DNA from 3 places in the Lysobacter sp. K5869 genome. Region 3 is predicted to be linked to each of the others. Evidence: riboswitches for the same ligand, from Rfam matches in the RefSeq annotation. Region 3 holds a riboswitch; each other region holds the start of a gene.

Region 1 (6,675 bases), 530 kb from region 3:
CATGCGGCCGCCGCGGTCGAGCAGCACGACGAGGTTCGGATACAGATCGCGGAACAGGCCCGAGGTGGTGACGATCACATCGCGCCGCGTTTGTCCGGCCGGCATCGGCTTGAGTTCCAGCCCTTGCACGATGCCGCGCGCGTTCCAGCGCGGCTGCACGCCCATCAGCGCCAGCGAGAAGCCGACCATGACGCCTTCGTCGCGCACCGCGTCGGACGCCCACAGCACCACCGCTTCGCTGCCGCTGCCGCCGCCGCTTTGCGCGAGCACGCGCGCGGCCTGCTCGGCGCCCAGGCGCTGGGCCAGCGGCGACGGCAGCACGTCGCCGTCGAGGCCGTGGAAGTTGCGCCCGGTCGGCAGCGATTCGGGCGCGCGCAGCGGGTCGTTGCCCTTGCCCGGCAGCACGAAACCGCCGTCCAGGCCGTGCAGCAGCGCGGCCATTTCCGCCGGCGGCGAGGCTTTGAGTTTGTCGCGCAAGACCTCGCGCTCGCCGAGCCCGCGCATCGAGTCGAGCATGGTGTCGAGCTGCTGCGGCTCCCACGCCTGCCCGAACACGTGCAGGCCGTGCGGCATGAACTTCTCTTGCAGCTTGGTCAGGTAATGGCCGATCTCGTGCGCGAGCAGATCGTCGTCGGTCTGCTCGAAACCGATGCCGCGCACCTTGAGCACGTCGGCCATGCTCGCTTCCAGTTCGGCGCGCAGCTGCAGCGCTTCGACCTGCTCGCGCATCTGCGCGGCCGCCTGCGCGCGCAACGGTTCGCTAGTGCTGCTCTCGAAGCTCTCCACCAACTGGCGCAAGGTCAGCAAGCGGTCGTAGAGCGCGGTCGCGGCCAGCGGCGGGGTCAGGTGATCGACCATCACCGCCAAGCCGCGGCGCTTGGCCTGGGTGCCTTCGCCGACACCGTCGACGATGTAGGGATACACGCCGGGCACGTCGCCGGCGATCAGTCGCGAGTAATCGTCGGACGCCAACCCCACGGCCTTGCCGGGCAGGAATTCGTAAGTGGAATGGCGGCCGACATGGACGATGGCGTCGGCGCGGAACACGTCGCGCAGCCAGTGGTAGTACGCGAGGTATTGGTGCGGCGGCGGAATCTGGGTGTTGGCGTGCAGCAGTTCCTCGTCGACTTCCCAGCCGCGCGGCGGCTGCGGGCCGATGAAGACATTGCCCAGGCGCAGCCCGGGCAGCACCACCGCGTCGCCGTGGGTCATCACCTTGCCGGGCGCGGCGCCCCAGCCGCGCAGGCCGGGGATATTCAGCGCTTGCAGCGCGGCTTGCGCGGCGTCGGCTTCGGCGCAGGCGGCTTCGTCGGTCTCGCTCTTCAAGCAGCGCAGATGCGCGTCGATCAAGCCGCGGAACTTCGCCAACGCCGCGTCGCGCGAGGGATGGTCGATGCCTTCGAGCAGATGCAGCAGTTCGCGTTCGGCCTCGCGCACGCGGCGCTCGCCGAGTTCGGTCTCGTGCGCGGCGCGCGCCAGCGCGACCTGCGCGCGCAGCCGCGCGAGCGGGCCGTCGGACACCTCGCCGCGCACCGATTCGGGCAGGGTCGCGAACCAGCGCCGGTAGTCGTCGCCCGACATCGTCTGCGCGTGCTGCGCCAGCGCCGCCAGTTCGCCGTTGTCTTCGGGCGTGTTGACGCCGACGCGCATCATCGCGTCGAGCAGCGCGTCGGGCGTTTCCGGCAGCCCGTCCACGGCGTAGCCCTGCGCGCGCATCGCGCGCAGGATGCCGTGCAACGAGGCCGGCACGTCGAGGTTGTCGGCGCCGATGTTCTGCCGGCCCGGCGGGTGGTTGTAGTAGATCAGCGCGATCTTGCGCTGCGCCGGCGGCGTCTCGCGCAGATGCCGCCAACGCAGCGCGCGCTCGACCAATGCGTCGATCTCCGGCGCCAGCGCTTGCGGCCGTTGCAGGCGCACGCCGGTGAGCGGGTCGATGCGGGCCGGGCCGGCCGCGGCCAGCACCATCGGCTGGCTGCTGCCTTGCAGTTCCGACATCGCCACGCGGTACTGCACGCTGGAGATCGGCAAGCCGTCGCCGGACAAGCGCCACTGCGCCGCGCTGCGGTCGAGCATGCGGATCGCCTTGAACACCGGCACATCGAGCTTGGCGATCGCGGTGCTGGCGGCGTCGCGGCCTTCGGCGGCGCCGACGACGAAATCCTGCAGCACGACCAAGCCCGCCAGCGGTTGCGCGCCGAGCAAGGCGGGCAAGCGCTGCACCGCGTCCAGCGAGGCCTCGCCCCAGCGCGCGTACAGGCCCAGGCAGGCCAGCCCGCGCGCCTGCGCCCGCGCGCACAGCGCGTCGCCGGCGACGGTGTCGGCGTTGTTGAGGTCGAGCACGGCCAGCAGCGGCCGCGCGTCGGCGGCCGGCGCGTTCACCACCGTGCCGTTCTGGCGCAGGATCAGATCCGGTTGCGGCTGCGCTTTCGGCACCGCGCCGCCGTCGAGCAGGAAGCGCAGCGCGCGGCGCAGGTTGTCCTGCCCGCCTTCGCGCCACAGCGCGCGCACGTCCAGCCATTCGCTGGCGAAGGCGTCGGCGCGGGCGCGCGCCAGCAGCGCCGGCGGCGGCGCATCGGCGGTGAGTTGGCCGAGTTCGTTCTGGGTCAACGCGCGCAGGTCGCGGCGCTCGTCGTAGCTGGCGTAGGCCAAGCCGCTTTCGCCGTGGAAGGCGTACAGGCGGCGCGGGCCATGGCCTTGCCGGCGCAGGCGTTGCGCGGTTTCGCGCAGGCGCACGCCTTGCTCGCCGAACAGCGCTACCGCGATCACCGCGTCGCTGCCGGCGACGAGTTGCTGCAGCTGCGCCTTGTCCAGCGCTTCGAGTTGCTGCGGCGTGCGCAGCACGATGCGGTCGCCGCTGCGCGCGGCCAACACCGCTTGCGCCGCCTCGGCCGTTTCCGGCGCCGCGCGTTCGGACACCACGCCGAGCACCGTCGCCGCTTGCGCGGATGTCGTCGACACCGCCGTCAGCGCGGCCGCGAGCGCGCACCGTTTCCACCAAGCTTTCACCGCCGCACGCACACGCCGCATCGCCGACCTCGCTGTGCGCACGCCCTGTGCGCATCGATGGATGGGATGGACGCGTGGAAAGGATGTCGGGCACGAACGGCGCGAAACGCAGCGACCGGCGCGCGACGCCGCCCTCCGCAACGTCCACCGCGAACGCATCGGCCGGTCTCCGGGCTCGCGGGGGCCGGACCGTCGATGCGATCCGGCAGCCTCGGCGCCTTCCCGGAGAGAGTTCTCCAGTGGCTGTATGCCGAGGTTTCGCCCGCCTACCGTTGCAGGGGCAGCGCCGGAATGGCGTGCAGTCGAACTGCGCGCGCACCGGCTTCCCGTTTAACCGCGCCGCCGGACGGCGGTGCGGCACCTGATGCAAAGCCGGCGCAATCTAGCACAGGCGTGCGTGCGCGGGGTCGGCGTTGCGACGGGCGGCGGGGTATGGAGAGGTCGCGGGTGGAATGAAGGTTGCGCCGCGAGCGGCCACTCCGCGGTCGCAGCTTGCGCAGCTCCTACAGGGGCTCCGGCTGCTACGCGATCTGACTGTAGGAGCGGCGTGAGCCGCGACCGCGTCACTGCGCTTACTACGCGACCGGCCACCCTCGGTCGCAGCTTACGCAGCTCCTACAGGGGGCTTCGGCCGGTTCGGCGCGCGCCGGGCTCAACCTTCGTGCACGTAGCGCTCGACCGTGGCCTCGATGCCCTTGCTCAATTCCATGATCTTGAGCGCGTACTCCGCCAGGCGCTTGTCGTCTTCGGTGACCGGCGTCCACGGCGGCACCGGCGTGGGCTTGCCTTCGACGGTGTCCATCGCCACGAACACGATCACGCAATGCGTGCACAGGCGCTCTTCGGATTCGCCGTCGTCCAGGCCCGGGTCGCGCGCCTTGACGTCGACGGCGAAGTGCATGCTGCTGGTGCCGGTGTGGATCAGCTTGGTGTGCACGGTGACCAGATCGCTGATCCGGATCGGCGCGACGAAACGGATGCCGCCGACCGCGACGGTGACGCTGTACTTGCCGCTCCAGCCGACCGCGGCGGCGTAGCCGGCCTGATCGATCCACTTCATCACCATGCCGCCGTGGACCTTGCCGCCGTAGTTGACGTCGGTGGGCTGGGCGAGGAAACGCAGGTTCAATTCGCGTTGCTGGCCTTTCATGCGTGGGCTCCCTGAACGCGCAGGTGGCGGACGACGGCGGCGCCGACGCGGTGCACGGCTTCGCGCTGGCGTTCGTCGGCGAGTTCGCCGTAATCGTACAGCTTGTCGCCGGCCTGACCGACCGCGACCTGCTGCGGCACCACGATCAGCCCGAGCTTGGCCAGCGCGTCGCGCAGCACCAGCAGCGAGCGCAGCCCGCCCAGCGGCCCCGGCGAGGCCGAGACGATGCCGGCGACCTTGTCGGCGAACAGCGTGGTGCCCGAGCGGCCGTCCGGGAGCGGGCGCGAGATCCAGTCGAGGGTGTTCTTGACCAGCGCCGGCATCGAACCGTTGTACTCGGGCGTGGAGATCAGCAGGCCGTCGTGCTGCGCCATCAGTTCCTGCAGGCGGCGCGCGTTCTCGGGCATGGCCTCGGCCTCGATGTCGCCGTCGTAGACCGGCAGCGAGTAATCGCGCAGCTCGATCAGGCTGACGTCGGCGCCGGCGGCGCGCGCGCCCTCGGCCAGCACCGGGATCAGGCGGCGGTTGTAGGAACCCGAGCGCAGGCTGCCGGCGAAGGCGAGCAGGCGCGGGGGCGAGGCGGTGAGGCTGGCGGACATCGGCGAACTCCGTGGGCTGGCGCTGCGGATTATGCGCGAGCGGCCCGCGGATCGCGCACGTCCTTCGCTCACGCCCGCCCGCCCCACAAACGAAAACCCCGGCCGCGGCCGGGGTTTTCGCCGAAACGGCGCGTCGCGCCGGCTCACTTCTCCTGCTTGAACTCGCCGAACTCCTTGAGCTGCGATTCCACCGCCTTGTAGTCGCCGACCACGATGATCGACTGGTCCTTGGCGGCGTAGTACTTCTTCGCCATCGCCTGCACCTGGGCGGCGTCGACCGCGCGGATCTTCGGCACGTACTCGCCGAGGAATTCCGCCGGCAAACCGATCAGCCAGTTGGTGGCGAGGCTGGAAGCGACCGAGCCCTGCTGCTGGTTGTTGATCAGATAACCGCCGGCGACGTAGCGCTTGGTGTCTTCGAGTTCCTGCGCCGGCACCGGGTAGTCGTTGAGGCGGCCGAATTCGTAGATGAATTCGCCCAGCGAGGCGCCGGTGACTTCGTTGCGCACGTCGGCCGCGGCCTGCACCGCGCCGCCGGCGCGCATCGCGCTGATGCCGCCGCGCGCGCCGTAGGTGTAGCCCTTGTCCTCGCGCAGGTTCTGCATCAAGCGGCTGCTGAAGCCGCCGCCGAGAACGATGCCGGCCAGTTGCGCCGGCACGTAGTCGGGGCTGGTGGCGGCGAGGCCGGGACGGCCCAGGCGCACCGCCGACTGCACGCTGCCGTCGCGCTGGACGAAGATGCGCTGCACGGGCGCGCTGGTGCGCGCCGGCGCGGCGTCGGCGACCGGCTCGCCGCTGGCCTTCCAGCCGCCGAACGCCGCTTCGGCGAGCTTGAAGCCCTGCTCGGCGGAGATGCGGCCGGCGATCACCAGCAGCGCGCGGTCGGGACGGAAGCGGCGCGCGTGTTCGGCGCGGACTTTCTCGGCGGTGACCGCGTTGATCGAGGCTTCGGTGAGCTGGGTGCGGGCGTAGGGATGATCGCCGTACACCGCCGCCGACAGCGCGCGCGTGGCCTTGTACGCGGGCTGCGCCTGCGAGACTTTCAGGCTCTGCAGCGCGTTGGTCTTGGCCAGTTGCACTTCGGCGTCGGGGAAGCTCGGGGTCTGCGCGACTTCGGCGATCAGCTGCAGCATCGGCGCGGCCTGCGAGGCCAGCGCGTCGCCGCTCAGGGCCACGCCGTCGTTGAGCGCGCTGGCGCCGATGGTGCCGCCGTAGCCCTGCGCGGCCTCGGCCACGGCCTTGGCGTCGCGCTTGGCGGTGCCTTCCACCAGCAAGCCGGCGTAGAGCGAGGCGAAGCCGGGCGCATCGCTCGGGTCGGCGGTGTGGCCGGCGTTGCGCACGGTCAACACGTAGTCGACGCGCGGCAGGCCCTGGCGCGGCACCACCCACACTTCCAGACCGTTGGCGAGGGTCTTGCGGGCGATCTGCGGCACCGGCAGCGGCTTGTCGGCGGCCAGCGGCGGCAGGCGTTCGGGCAGCGCGACCGACGCGGCGTCGGCGGCGCCGGCGCCCAGGCTCAAGATCAGCGCGAGCGACAGCGCGAGAGGGTTGTTCTTCAGGCTCATGGCGTCGCTCTCCTCAGTTCTTCGCCGGCGCGGCGGCGGGCGCGGCGGCAGCGGCGGGCGCCGGGCCGAGCGCGGCCGGGCGGCGGTCGATGACGGTGCGGTTGGCGCGGGTCAGATAGGTCTTGGCCACGCGCTGCAAATCGGCCGAGGTCACGCCTTCGATCAGCCCGGGAATCTTGTTGACCGCGTTGGCGTCGCCCCACAGCGTCTGCATCAGCGCCAGGGTGTCGGCGCGCTGGATGAAGGCGTCGAGGCTGTTGTACCAATCGGCCAGCATCTTGGTCTTGACCCGCTTGAGCGTGGCCGCGTCGACGCCGTTCTGGGCGATCTTCGCCACTTCCTCGTCGATCACCGC
Region 2 (6,675 bases), 300 kb from region 3:
GGTGCACGAGACCTGCACCGCCGGCAGCCGCTACCGCGGCCAGTAACTCCCGCGCCGGCGCCTCTCGCGCCGGCCTTTGCGACGCGACCGGCCCGCCGCCCCGTTTCCGGGACGGGTCATGTGCGCGCCACCGTTCCGACATCCAGGCCCCGCAGCCTCGCGGGGTCGCGGCCGTGCGCGCGTGCGCAAGAACCCCCACCCGGTCACGCTTTGCCTATTCAGCTTGCAACCCCGTAACTGACTGACCGGGCAGGCTTTCTGAACGATTCAGCACCGCTCGTCGGCGTCATGTTGCGCCGCAACAAAGACCGGCCTATGCTGCAACGCACCATCCAGCCCCCACTCGTCTGGACCACTCTCAGGAGCTCAGCCATGTACCAGCAGTTCAACGAACAGTTCGCCGCCGCCACGCGCCAGTTCGCGGACACGGCCGCTCAGGTCAACCGCCTGGCCCTCGACAACGCCGAGGCCGTGTTCGGCCTGCAGATCGCCGCGATCGAGGACCGCGTCAACGCCACCTTCGCGTTCTTCGGCGAAGCCGCCGAGGCCCGCGACTTCGACGCCCTCAAGACCCTGTTCCCGAAGGGCGTGCAGGTTGCCCGCGAGAACGTCGAGCGCGCCGTCAGCACCGGCCAGGAAGCCTTCGGCCGCACGCTGAAGACCAACGAAGCCATCGCCGAGCTGGCCAAGTCGCAGGTCGAGACCGCCGCCAAGGCCACCCAGGCCAACGTCGAGAAGGCCACCAAGGCCGCTGCGAAGGCTGCCGCTCCGGCCGCCACCGCCGCCAAGTAAGGCGTCGCGGCCGCCGTCTCTCTCCCGGCGGCCCGATGCGAGGAAAGAACCCGGCAGCGCGAGCTGCCGGGTTTTTTCGTGTTTGGGGAACGGCGGGGTGGACGCCTGCGGGGTTTCGAAGCCTCCCGGTAGGAGCGGCGTGAGCCGCGACCGCGACAACACGGCTACGACGAGAGTGGCGGCGCGAACGGATGCTGCGCGGTCGCGGCTTGCGCCGCTCCTACAGTCGCTTCGTTGCGGGTTCGGTTGCTGCGTGTAAGAGCGGCGCGGGCCTCGGGGGACGCAAGCGGTGGCGTTCGCGGGCAGGGCGTGGGAGCCGGGCTTCGGCTATGGCGCTTTCGGGGCGTCGCTTCGGTTGGTCGCGGCTCACGCCGCTCCTACAGTCGCTTCGTTGCGGTTTCCCGCTTGCCGGCAAGCGCGGTTTCAGTAGACCGGGCGCAACGCCGCCGCCAACACCGCCGGATCCGGCTGCGCCGCGAACGGCAAGCGTCCCCAGCACGGCACCGGCAAGCGCCGGCGCAGGATTTCGAAATTCTCGTCCGCGCGCGCCATGTGCGGGTCGATGCCATTGGCGATCCAACCGATCAGTTCGACGCCGTCGGCCTGGATCGCGCGCGCGCTCAAACGGGCGTGGTTGATCGCGCCCAGGCGCAGGCCCACCACCAGCACCACCGGCAGTTTCAGCGCGCGCACCAGATCGATCTGATCGAGCTGCGCGCTGACCGGCGCGGCCCAGCCGCCGACGCCTTCGACCACGACCGTGTCCGCCTGCGCGGCCAGACGCGCGTGCGCGGCCAGGATCGGTGCGAGCGCAATCTCTACGCCCGCTTCGGCGGCGGCGATTTCCGGCGCCAGCGGTTGCGGCAACGCGTAGGGATTGACGTCTTCATAGCGCGGCCGCGGTTCGCTGGCGGCCTGCAGCAGCAGCGCGTCTTCGTTGCGCCAGCCGTCCGGTCCGGGCTCGCAGCCGCTGGCGACCGGCTTCATGCCGACCGCGCGCGCGCCGCCGGCGCGCAGGGCGTGCAGCAGGGCGGCGCTGGCGACGGACTTGCCGATCCCGGTGTCGGTGCCGGTGACGAACAGGCCGGAAAGCCGGTGCGTTGGGGTCATGCGGGTTCTCGCGGCTGGAGCGGCCGCGCGCCGGCGCGGCGGAGGCCGGCGCGGCGCGCGTGCGCGCTGGTCGGAAGGCGGGCGGGCGCCTGTGACTGATCTCGCGCTTTCTCCGGCGCCGCCCAGCGGGCATGGTAGTCGCAGCGGACGCCGCTGTTACACTCCGAAGATGTTTACTGCCTCCACACTTTCGGGCGGAAAGTCCGAGCAATACGCCCAATTGGTCGAGCAGGCGCGCGCCTTGCTCGACGGCGAGCGCGACCGCGTCGCCAACGCCGCCAATCTGTCGGCCTTGGTCAATCAGGCCCTGCCGCAGCTCAACTGGGTCGGGTTCTATTTCTTCGACGGCGCCGAGCTGGTGGTCGGCCCGTTCCAGGGCCTGCCGGCGTGCGTGCGCATTCCGCTCGACAAGGGCGTGTGCGGCGCGGCCGCGTCCAGCCGCGCAACCCAGCGCGTGGCCGACGTGCACGACTTTCCGGGCCACATCGCCTGCGATGCGGCCTCGCGTTCGGAAGTGGTGGTGCCGCTGACGCGCGGCGAGGAACTGATCGGCGTGTTCGACCTGGACAGCCCGGTGCCGGACCGTTTCGACGCCGACGATCAGGCCGGCCTGGAAGCCTTGGCGCGGGTCTATGTGGAGTCGTTGGCATGAGCGGAGCGAAGCTGCGCAACATCGGCCCCAAGAGCGCGGCGTGGCTGCGCCAGGTGGGGCTGCGCACGCACGAGGACATCGCCGCGATCGGCACGGTCGAGGCGTTCATGCGGGTCAAGCGCGCGGGCTTCAAGCCGACCTTGAACCTGCTTTACGCGATCGAAGGCGCGCTGCTGGACTGCCATTGGCAGGAGATTCCGGACGAGCGCCGGCAGGAGCTGATCCTGGCCGCCGACGCCGCCACCGCGCTGCTGCCGGCGCCGCGCAACAAGCCGGCGGCCGCGCCGGTGCGGACCACGGTGCATAACGAGGATCGGCACGACGAAGGCTTCGGCGGCTTCGGCGGCGGTCGCGAAGAGCCGCGCGATCACGACGAAGAACGCGACGGCGGCGAGCGCGATCGCGACGGCGGCGACGATCATCACGGCGGCCGCGACGAAGACGACGGGCGCGATTGAGCGGCCCTGGTCCGGCTCCCTGCTCTCGGCAGGGGCGGGACGATCTTTGGAACCCTTCTCCCGCCAGCGGGAGAGGGACGAAGCGCGAGACGTTCGCGCAAATCCACGACGCCCGGCGTTCTGAAGCGCCCCTCCCACCGACGGGAAGGACAAGCGCCGACGACGCCCGCATCACCCGGCTGCCCGGGAAATCCTTAAGCCCACTCCCCTCATGGAAGATGGAGCCCGCGGCGGCAACCCACCGACGGGAAGGACGAGCGCCGGCGACGCCCGCGTCACCCGGCTGTCCGGGAAATCCTTAAACCCATTCCTCTCATGGAAGGTGGAGCCCGCGGCGGCACCCCGCCGACGGGAAGGACCAACGCCGACGACGCCCGCGCCACCCGGCTGTCCGGGAAAACCCTCGAGCCCACTCCCCGCTCACGGAGATGGAGCCCGCAGCCCGGCCACCCGCAGATTCAGAAGCCCCGCTCCCGCCCGCGGCACGGGGATTCGAGCGAGCGCCGCCCGCCGGGCAGCCCCGCCCCACTTCGCGTACACTGCGCCCCGCTTCGAGGTGACCCCGCGGCCAGGCCGCCGGGTTGAAACGGGAAGCCGGTGACGTCCGGCGGCGCGGATCGACGATCCCGCCGCGGCCAGTCCGGCACTGCCCCCGCAACGGTAAGCGCGCCCAACGCGCGGCATCGCCACTGTGCCACCGGCCTTCGCGCCATCGGCATGGGAAGGCGCCGCGCCGGAACCGGTCCGCCGGTTCGGCCCGCGAGTCCGGAGACCGGCCCCGAAGCCCCCACAGGTTGCGATGCGGAGGGCATCGCGGCGGTCGCCGCGCCTTCGCGCCGGCCTCGCTCGCGTTCGCTCTCCCCCGCTGCCGCCCTTCGCCGTACGTCGCGCGCAGGATCGCGCGCGCAGGAGTGTCTTATGCGTCGTTTCACCTTGCTGTCCCTCGCCATCGCCTTCGCGCTGCCGGCCGCCGCCGTCGCCGCGCCCGCCGGCGAGGCCACCGATCTCGATCAAGTCGTGGTCACCGCCAACCGCACCGCGGTCAGCGTCAACGACTTGCTGACTCCGGTCGACGTGCTCGACCGCGCCGACATCGAGCGCAGCCAGGCGCGCGACCTCAACGACCTGCTGCGCGGCCGCGCCGGCATCACCATTTCCAACCAGGGCGGCGCCGGCAAGCTGACCACGCTGTTCCTGCGCGGCAGCGAATCCGACCATGTGCTGGTGCTGGTCGACGGCATCCGCATCGGTTCGCCGACCTCGGGCCTGGCCTCGCTGCAGGATCTGCCGCTGGAGCTGATCGACCGCATCGAGATCGTGCGCGGCCCGCGTTCGAGCCTGTACGGCGCCGACGCCATCGGCGGCGTGATCCAGGTGTTCACCCGCCGCGAGCGCCAGGGCTTCGCCCCGCGCGTGCACGCCGGCGGCGGCAGCAACGGCACGGTCGAGTTCGGCACCGGCTTCGGCGGCCGCAGCGGCCGCGGCTGGTTCGGCGCCGACTACAGCTTCCGCAAGACCCAGGGCATCAACGCCTGCCGCGGCGCCGGTTTCCCGGTGTTCGCCGGTTGCTTCACCGACGAACCCGATCGCGACGGTTACGAGAGCCACGCGCTGTCGCTGCGCGGCGGCGTCGAGATCAACGAGCAGTGGAGCGTGGAAGGTCAGGCGCTGCGCGCGGAAGGCCAGAACGATTACGACGGTAGCTTCGTCAATTACTCGGAGACCGTGCAGCAAGTGGTCGGCGGCAAGGTCGATTGGCGTCCGAGCGAGCGCGTGCACGTGCAGCTCAGCGGCGGGCGCAACGTCGACAGCTCGGATAATTTCCTCGGCGCGGTGCCGATGGGGTATTTCAGCACCAACCGCGACAGCGCTACCTTGCAGGCCGACTTCAACCTCGTCGAAGGCCACGTGTTGACCGCGGGCTTCGATTGGCTGCGCGACGAAGTGCGCAGCGACACCGTTTACGACGAAAGCGCGCGCGACAACAAGGCCGGCTTCGTCCAGTACCAGGGCCGCTTCGGCAACCAGTCGTTCGAGGCCAGCGTGCGCCGCGACGACAACGAGCAGTTCGGCGGCCACACCACCGGCGGCGCCGCGTGGGGCCTGAACTTCGCCCAGAACTGGCGCGTCACTGTCGGCTACGGCACCGCGTTCAAGGCGCCGACCTTCAACGAGCTGTACTACCCGTTCTTCGGCAACGCCAAGCTCAAGCCGGAAGAGTCCAAGACCTGGGAAGTCGGCCTGGCTTACCGCGGCGAGAACTTCAACGCCCGCCTCGACGGCTTCGACACCCGCGTGGACCAGCTGATCACCTTCGACTCGGCGATCAACCTGCCCAACAACATCGAACGCGCGCGCATGCGCGGCGCCGAGCTCGGCATCGACACGACCTTCGCGCAGTGGACGCTGGCGGCGAGCGCGAGCTGGCTCGACACCGAGAACCGCGTCGGCTTCTACCGCGGCAACGACCTGCCGCGCCGCGCCAAGCACAGCGCGCGCATCGACCTGGACCGCGCCTTCGGCAAGTTCCGCGTCGGCGCCACCGCAGTGGGTTACGGCTCGCGTTACGACGACGTCGCCAACAGCAACCGTCTGGGCGGCTACGGCACGCTGGACCTGCGCGTGGAGTACGCATTCAACGACGCGCTGACCCTGCAGGCGCGCGTGGCAAACGTGTTCGATCGCGAGTACGAGACCGTGTCGTACTACAACCAGCCGGGACGCGAGTGGTTCCTGACCTTGCGTTACGCGCCGAAGCCCTGAGGGGTTCGGGGTCGGTCGTTGACCGGTCTTGAGCGGTAGACACGAAGCCCGGCTCCGGCCGGGCTTCGTTGTTTCCGAAAGCTCGTGTAGGAGCGGCGTGAGCCGCGACCAACCGAAGCGATGAAATACCACGCGTCCTTACGGAGAGACTGACCTCCCAAGCACTAAGAGCGGTGCGGACTCGGTCTTCGGTTGGAGCGCTCTTATGAATTCCTTCGGTTGGTCGCGGCTTACGCCGCTCCTACAGGCGCTTCGTCGCGATTTCTCAGGCCATTGCGGTGAGTTGTTCGTCGAGTTCGGATTGTTCCCGCATTCGTCGATGGCGACTCGCGCGCATGGCCTCCTGCGCCCACTCGCGCAGGCGCGCGAGCTCGGGCGAACGCCACACCGCCACGCCGTAGGGGCTGCCGCATACCGCGTGATCCCGCCGCGTACTGCGTTGTTCCGCATCGCATCCCCAGGCCGTCGCCGAAGCCCGACGATGCAACGCTTGCATCCCGCGCGCGCCGCACTCGGCGGCGTGATCGAGCGCGAGCGCGAACTCGGCCGGGTCGGGATAGAACGGCGACAGGCTCGCCGCGCGCAGGTCGTCGTCGCCGGCCCATTCCACCGCGGCGGCGAGCATCTCGCCGGCCTCACGTACGCCGGGCAGGTGCGACAGGTCCAACGCCGCGAACAAGGCCAGCGCATTGGCGGTCGCGGTGCAATCGACCAAATCGCGGCGGATGCCTTCACGGCTCCAGGTAGCGAACACGCCGGGCCGCAGCCACGGCGGACGCAGCAGCGGAAAACCGGCGACGCGACGGCGCGCGATGGTCAGGCAGGCGACGCGGCGCGCCTCCTCGCGGCCGACGCGGCCGGCACGCACAAGCTCCAGCAGCATGATCGCGGTGTCGTCGG
Region 3 (6,675 bases):
TCGCTGGCTTCGACCGAGTACGCCGCGTCCAGCGCCGCGCCCGGCGTCCATTGCAGTTGCAGCGCCTGGATCGGCCCGCGCAGCGCGCTGGCGTCGATCAGCAGCGCGGTCTGCGGCAGCTTCGCCGCGTCGCCGGCGGTGCTGCGCGCTTCGACCCGGCGCAGGCGGCCGTCGGTTTCCACTTCGCTGATCAGCTCCCACCCCTGCGCCGCGCCCGACGCCGCGGCCGGCAGCGGGAACCACGGCAGCGATGCGCGCTGCGGCGCGCGCGCCAGCGGCTGTTCGGGCGCGAACACTTCGGTGGGCACGCTGGCGCCGCTGGCGTCGATCACGTCGAGGTCGCGCAACTGCGCGCTTTGCGCTTGCGCGTACACGGCCGGATCGAGCACGACGCGGTAGGCGCCGCCGTCCTCGCGGCTCAGTTGCAGCGGCCATTGCCGCGCGTAGTCCTGACGCGGCGCGGCCGTCAGCGGCAGGGCCAAAGTCAGCAGGGCGAGAGCGAGAAAGCGAGGCTTCATGCGGAGGCGTCCTGCGCGCGGCGTTCGTCGGAGTCGGAGTCGGAGTCGGGATCGTGTTCGGCGAGCGCCTCGCGCGCCGGCGGCGCCGGCGCGAAGTAACCCACCAGCGTGCACAACAAACCGTAGGCGATGAACGAGGCGATGCCGAGCAGATTGCCCAGATGGCTGCGGTCGACGAACACCAGCTTCGCCAGCACCACGCCCATCAGCACCGCGCCGGCCAGCCACAGCCCGCGTTGGCCGCGGCGCGAGCCGGCGATCCAGCCGGCCACGCCGAGCACGCTCCACACCACGGTCAGGCTGGTCTGTACCAGGCTGGCAGAGAACATCGACGGCCCCCAACTGGTGCCGCCCCAGAAGTGCGCGCTACGCAGCACTTCCACGGTGATCAGCACGAAGCCCGCCAAGGCCAGCAGCGGCACGCGGCGCTGGCGCAGCGGCGCGCCCACCAGCGGCGAGCCCAGCCACGCGCCCAACAGCAGCAGCGTCGCCCACTGCGCCAAGCTCAAGGGATTGAGCAGCGGCAGCCACATCAGCGGACGCGGATCGCCGTCGGCGCTCAGATACACCGCCACCGCCAGCGTCAGCACCACGACGAAGGACGCGGTCGCGCCGGCGCGCCATTGCGCGAAGCGCTGCGCCACCGGCGCGCCGATCCACTGCGGCCGCCACAAGCAAGCCGCAGCGATCGCCAAGGCCGGCAGCATCACCGCCGCCGCGATCCAGCCCAAGCCGAAGGCCTCGCCGCGGTCGAGCCAGATGCCCAGGCTCATGCCCAGCGCCACGGCCCACGACCACAACCAGCCCAGATGCGCGAACGCCAGTTCGCCCTGCGCGCGCTCGCGCAACGCCGACAGGCTGCGCCAGCCCAGCGCCGCGTACGCCGCCCAGGCCAGCCAGCCCCAATCGCGCAGCGGCCACTGGTGGTCGGCGATCTGGCCGAGCGCGAACAGCAGCGCCGCGCCCATCGCCAGCATCGCGGTCGCCGACAGCGCCTTCCACGTATGACGGGCGTAGGCTTCCGCGGCGAGCCAGCCGGTCGCGGCCACCAGCACCAGCCCCGCATCGATGCGCGAACCGTCGCCGACGAAATCGACGATCTGGCTGACGAACGCGCCCAGCCACCAGGCCAGACCCCACAGGTAATAGAGCGCCGCCAGCGCCTTGACCTCGACGCTGCGCCGGTAGCTCGCCGCGCTGGCCAAGCCCGCCAGCGCGATCAACAGCGCGCCGGCGAAGTTGGCGTTGAGCAGCGGCTGCTGCGCCTCCCACACGGTGTCGCTGGCGCCGATGGCGAACGCCATCGCCGCGGCCACTTGCAAGCCCGCGCCGGTCAGCTGCGGCAGCAAGCGCTGCTGGCGCAAGCCCAGCCACGCCAGCGCCGCACCTTCCAGCGCGAACACGCAGGCGGTGGCTTCCGCGGCCAGCGCCAGCGGCACCGCCAAGGTCGCGAAGCCGACCGCGAGCAACGCGTACGGCGTGCTCAGCGCAAGGAAGCGCCGGTCGCGGCGCAGCCACCACGCCAACGCGGCGTACAGCGCGCCCAGGCCGAGCGCACAGAACGCCAGCGGCATGCGCGCGCCTTCGAGCAAGCCGGCTTGCAAGGCGAAAGCGACCAGCGGCGTGCCGAACACCAGACAGCCGTCGATCAGATCGCGCCGGCCGGCGGCGCGGCGGCGCGCGTACAGCACCGGGATCAGCAGATAGAAGGCGAAGAACAGCAGCAGGAACGGTTCGGTGGTCGAGTAGTGCTCCGGCCGGTACTTGAGCACGCCCCACACCGTGCCGATGCCCCAGGTGAAGGCGAAGCCCAGCAAGTTCAGCGCGCGCCACGGCCGCCACCAAGCGATGGCGAAGATGCCCGCGTTGAGCACGGCGTAGTAACCGAACAGCGCGACGTGGCTGCCCGAACCGGTGGACAGCCAGATCGGCGCGAGGAAGCCGGCGAGGATCGCGAACACCGCCAGCGCCAGCGCGTTCTGCTTCACCGACAGCACGCCGGTGCCGGCCACCAGCACCACGCTCAATGCGAACGCGGCGCCGGCCGGGATCATGCCGTAGAGCTTGAACGCGGCGAACACCACCAACAGCAGCACGCCGATCGCGCCGCCTTGCAGGCTCAGCGCGAAGATCCGCTTGCGTTCGCGCTGGCGCCAGCCGAACACCAGCCCGGCCATCGCGGCGAAGGCGACGCCGGCGAGGCGCAGTTCGACCGGCACCCGCACCCAGCCTTGGTCGCTGGCGTACTTGAGCAGCGCGGCGACGCCGGCGAGCAACACCAGCATGCCGACCTTGACCGGCACGTTGCCCTCGGTGAACCAGCGCCGCAGCCAGCGCGCGCCGACGGTGAAGATGTCCGGCGGCGGCGGCGGAACGGCCGGCGCGCGCGGGCGCGGCGGCGGCGCGGGCTGGGCCGGCGCGGCGGCGGCGGGCAGCGCCGGCGGCTGCGCGGGGCGCGGGGCGGGCGGTTCGGGCGGCGTCGCGCCGGAGGGAAGCGGCGGCGGCGATGCGGATGGAATCGGTGCGGCGGATGGCGCCACGGGTTTCGCGGCCAGCGACGGCGCGGCGGCCTGCGCCGCGGCGTCCGCCTGCGCGCGCGCCGCGACCTCGCGCGCGGCGCGCTTGATCCGGTCGTCCAGGGTCTCCTCGCTGCCCGCCGGTTCGGCCAATTCGCTCAGGCGCTCGACTTCGCGCTCCAGCCCGCGCACCCGCCCGCGCAGAGACGCGAGCTGGACCAGCGCCACCACCAGCAGCACCGGCACCGCCAACACGACGAGCACGAGCAAGACAATCAGCGATTCCATCACGGTTTCCCCTATCCTTATGCGGGGCACGTTACACCAAGCGCGGCACGCTGCGGGGGTGTCCTTCACCCCATGCAGATCTTGCTGACTCACCACATATCGCGTTGACGAAATCGACGAACCCCACTATGTTGTGTCCGTCGGTGCCGGTCGAGAGACCGGCTGAAAAGGGAAGCCGGTAGGGAAGCGGCCGCGGAACATCGCGGCGGCCTCCGAAGCCGGCGCTGCCCCGCAGCGGTATGGGAAACGAACGGGTCATGGCACTGGGCGCGGCTAGCGTCTGGGAAGCGGCCCGTAAGGAACCGGAGGCCCCAGAGCGCAGAACGGTGAGAAGTGGACGGGCGAGTCGTCGCCTACTGCTCACCGCTCTGCGCTCTTTAGTCTCCGCCGGTCCCGAGCCCGAAGACCTGCCGACAGCCGCGCGTCGCACAACCGCGCGGTCCCGGCCCAATGGAGTCTTCGGGGGAAGACCGGCCGGTGTCGCGGCACGACGGAGCCACCGTCGCGTCCGACCGCTTCGGCGCCATGCGCGGAGCGGCACGTGCCCGGAACGGTCCGGCGCGCGCGACACCCAGCCAGCGCTCCGATGCTCCGCGCCCGCGGGGGCGCGGCCGTGCCGTTCGCGACGCCGCCCTGCGGCCCGTCGCCGATGGCGCGTCCGTGTTCTCCGCACCGTGCACCCACGCCCCGGAGCAATGCCATGACCACTCTCGCAACCGATCCGTCCGTCGCCCCCGCCGCGGACGCCGCCACCGTCCCCGCGTCCCCGTCCGCGCGCGCCGCGCAGGACGCCCCCGGCTTCGCCCTGACCCCGCCGGCCGCCAACCTCACCATGAGCGTGACCAAGCGCAGCGGCCGCCGCGAACCGGTCGACCTCAACAAGATCGTGCGCGCGGTGACCCGCTGCGCCGAAGGCTTGTACTCGGTCGATCCGATGCGCGTGTCCACCCGCACCATCTCCGGCCTGTACGATGGCGCGACCACGCGCGAACTCGACGAGCTGTCGATCCGCACCGCCGCGCTGCTGACCGCCGAGGAACCCGAGTACGGCCGCCTCGCCGCGCGCCTGCTCGCCGGGGTGATCGAGAAGGAAGTCGCCGGGATCGAAATCCACGCGTTCTCGCAGTCGGTCCAGCGCGGCTTCGACCTGGGCCTGATCAACCAGCGCCTGCTCGACTTCGTCCAGGCCAACGCGCGCAAGCTCAACGACGCGATCGACCGCAACCTCGACGCCAAGTTCGACTACTTCGGCCTGCGCACGCTGTACGACCGCTACCTGCTGCGCCACCCGACCGCGCGCACCGTCATCGAGACCCCGCAGCAGTTCTTCCTGCGCATCGCCTGCGCGCTGAGCGAGGACGTGGCCGACGCGTTGGCGCTGTACCGGCGCATGGCCCAGCTCGATTACATCCCGTCCTCGCCGACCCTGTTCAACTCCGGCACCACCCACGAGCAGCTGTCGAGCTGCTTCCTGCTGGATTCGCCGGAAGATTCGCTGGAAGCGATCTACAAGCGCTACATGGACGTGGCCAAGCTGAGCAAGTTCAGCGGCGGCATCGGCCTGAGCTACACCCGCATCCGCGCGCGCGGCTCGCTGATCCGTTCCACCAACGGCCTGAGCAACGGCATCGTGCCGTGGCTGAAGACGCTCGACGCCTCGGTCGCCGCGGTCAACCAGGGCGGCAAGCGCAAGGGCGCGGCCTGCGTGTACCTGGAGCCGTGGCACGCCGACATCGAAGAGTTCCTGGAACTGCGCGACAACACCGGCGACGAGGCGCGCCGCACCCACAACCTCAACCTCGCCAACTGGATTCCCGACGAATTCATGCGCCGGGTCGAGGCCGACGCGGAGTGGTCGCTGTTCGACCCGGCCAAGGTGCCGCAGCTGACCGACCTGTGGGGCGAGTCGTTCGAACGCGCCTACCACGCCGCCGAAGCCGCCGGCCTCGCCGTCAAGAAGGTCAAGGCGCGCGACATCTACGCGCGGATGATGCGCACCCTGGCCCAGACCGGCAACGGCTGGATGAACTTCAAGGACAAGTCCAACCGCGCCTGCAACCAGACCCTGCGCGACGGCAACGTGGTGCACCTGTCCAACCTGTGCACCGAAATCCTGGAAGTGACCTCGCAGGACGAGACCGCGGTGTGCAACCTCGGCTCGATCAACCTCTCGCACCACGTCGAGATGTTCGAAGACGGCAAGGGCGCGTTCGATTTCGAGAAACTGGCCGAAACCGTGCGTCTGGCCGTGCGCCAGCTCGACCGCGTGATCGACCTGAACTTCTACCCGATCGAAACCGCGCGCCGCGCCAACCTGCGCTGGCGTCCGGTCGGCCTGGGCGCGATGGGCCTGCAGGACGTGTTCTTCAAGCTGCGCCTGCCGTTCGATTCCGAGCCCGCGCGCAAGCTCGGCCGCGAGATCGCCGAAGCCATCTACTTCCACGCCCTGTCGGCGTCGAACGAACTGGCGATGGAGCACGGCAAGCACCCGTCCTTCGACGACACCCGCGCCAGCGGCGGCGAACTGCAGTTCGAAGCCTGGGGCATGGAGCCCTCGCAGCCGGAGCGTTGGACCGAACTGCGCGCGCGGATCAAGCAGCACGGCCTGCGCAACTCGCTGCTGGTGGCGATCGCCCCGACCGCGACCATCGCCTCCATCGCCGGTTGCTACGAGTGCATCGAGCCGCAGGTGTCGAACCTGTTCAAGCGCGAGACCCTCTCGGGCGACTTCCTGGTGGTCAACAAGTACCTGGTCGAGGAGCTCAAGAAGCTCGGCCTGTGGACCCCGGAGATGCGCGACCGGATCAAGATGGCCGAAGGCTCGATCCAGGGCGTCGCCGAGATCCCCGAATCGCTGCGTCAGGTCTACCGCACCGCGTGGGAACTGCCGATGCGCTCGCTGATCGACATGGCCGCCGACCGCGGCGCCTTCATCGACCAGAGCCAGTCGCTGAACCTCTTCATCGAGAGCCCGAACATCGGCCAGCTCAGCTCGATGTACATGTACGCGTGGAAGAAGGGCCTGAAGACCACGTATTACCTGCGCTCGCGTCCGGCGACCAAGATCGCCAAGACCACGGTCAGCGCGCCGGCCGCCGCGCCGGTGGCGCCGAAGCCGGAATATTCCGAGAGCGACGCGATCGCGTGCTCGCTGGAAAATCCGGAAGCCTGCGAAGCCTGCCAGTAACTCGCCGCAAAGCCCCTCTCCCGCCCGCGGGAGAGGGGTTGGGGTGAGGGCCGCCACGCCCCACCGCCCTCATCCGCCCTTCGGGCACCTTCTTCCGCGCACGGGAGAAGGAAAAGCATCAAGGAAACACCTATGTCCATCGCCCCGCCCCGCCTGCTCGACCCCG

What was found. Region 3 has a riboswitch for cobalamin ahead of J5226_RS24670 (ribonucleoside-diphosphate reductase subunit alpha). Riboswitches for the same ligand answer to the same signal wherever they lie in the genome.
Region 1: it holds a riboswitch for cobalamin, as region 3 does, so the genes downstream of both, J5226_RS22435 (cobaltochelatase subunit CobN) here and J5226_RS24670 (ribonucleoside-diphosphate reductase subunit alpha) in region 3, are expected to answer to the same signal.
Region 2: it holds a riboswitch for cobalamin, as region 3 does, so the genes downstream of both, btuB (TonB-dependent vitamin B12 receptor) here and J5226_RS24670 (ribonucleoside-diphosphate reductase subunit alpha) in region 3, are expected to answer to the same signal.

Annotation. Positions count from the first base shown of each region.
Region 1 is NZ_CP072597.1:5,282,684-5,289,358, forward strand. It holds gene J5226_RS22435 (cobaltochelatase subunit CobN) at 1-2,958, opposite strand, end outside; cobalamin riboswitch at 3,149-3,386, opposite strand; gene J5226_RS22440 (hotdog domain-containing protein) at 3,659-4,156, opposite strand; gene J5226_RS22445 (NAD(P)H-dependent oxidoreductase) at 4,153-4,755, opposite strand; gene J5226_RS22450 (pitrilysin family protein) at 4,899-6,320, opposite strand; gene J5226_RS22455 (pitrilysin family protein) at 6,334-6,675, opposite strand, start outside.
Region 2 is NZ_CP072597.1:142,734-149,408, forward strand. It holds gene queD (6-carboxytetrahydropterin synthase QueD) at 1-46, shown strand, start outside; gene J5226_RS00605 (phasin family protein) at 373-792, shown strand; gene bioD (dethiobiotin synthase) at 1,216-1,902, opposite strand; gene J5226_RS00615 (GAF domain-containing protein) at 2,072-2,554, shown strand; gene J5226_RS00620 (TfoX/Sxy family protein) at 2,551-3,012, shown strand; cobalamin riboswitch at 3,550-3,808, shown strand; gene btuB (TonB-dependent vitamin B12 receptor) at 3,931-5,775, shown strand; gene J5226_RS00630 (hypothetical protein) at 6,041-6,675, opposite strand, start outside.
Region 3 is NZ_CP072597.1:5,809,259-5,815,933, forward strand. It holds gene J5226_RS24660 (DUF3999 domain-containing protein) at 1-518, opposite strand, end outside; gene J5226_RS24665 (DUF2339 domain-containing protein) at 515-3,322, opposite strand; cobalamin riboswitch at 3,447-3,752, shown strand; gene J5226_RS24670 (ribonucleoside-diphosphate reductase subunit alpha) at 4,155-6,509, shown strand; gene J5226_RS24675 (ribonucleotide-diphosphate reductase subunit beta) at 6,642-6,675, shown strand, end outside.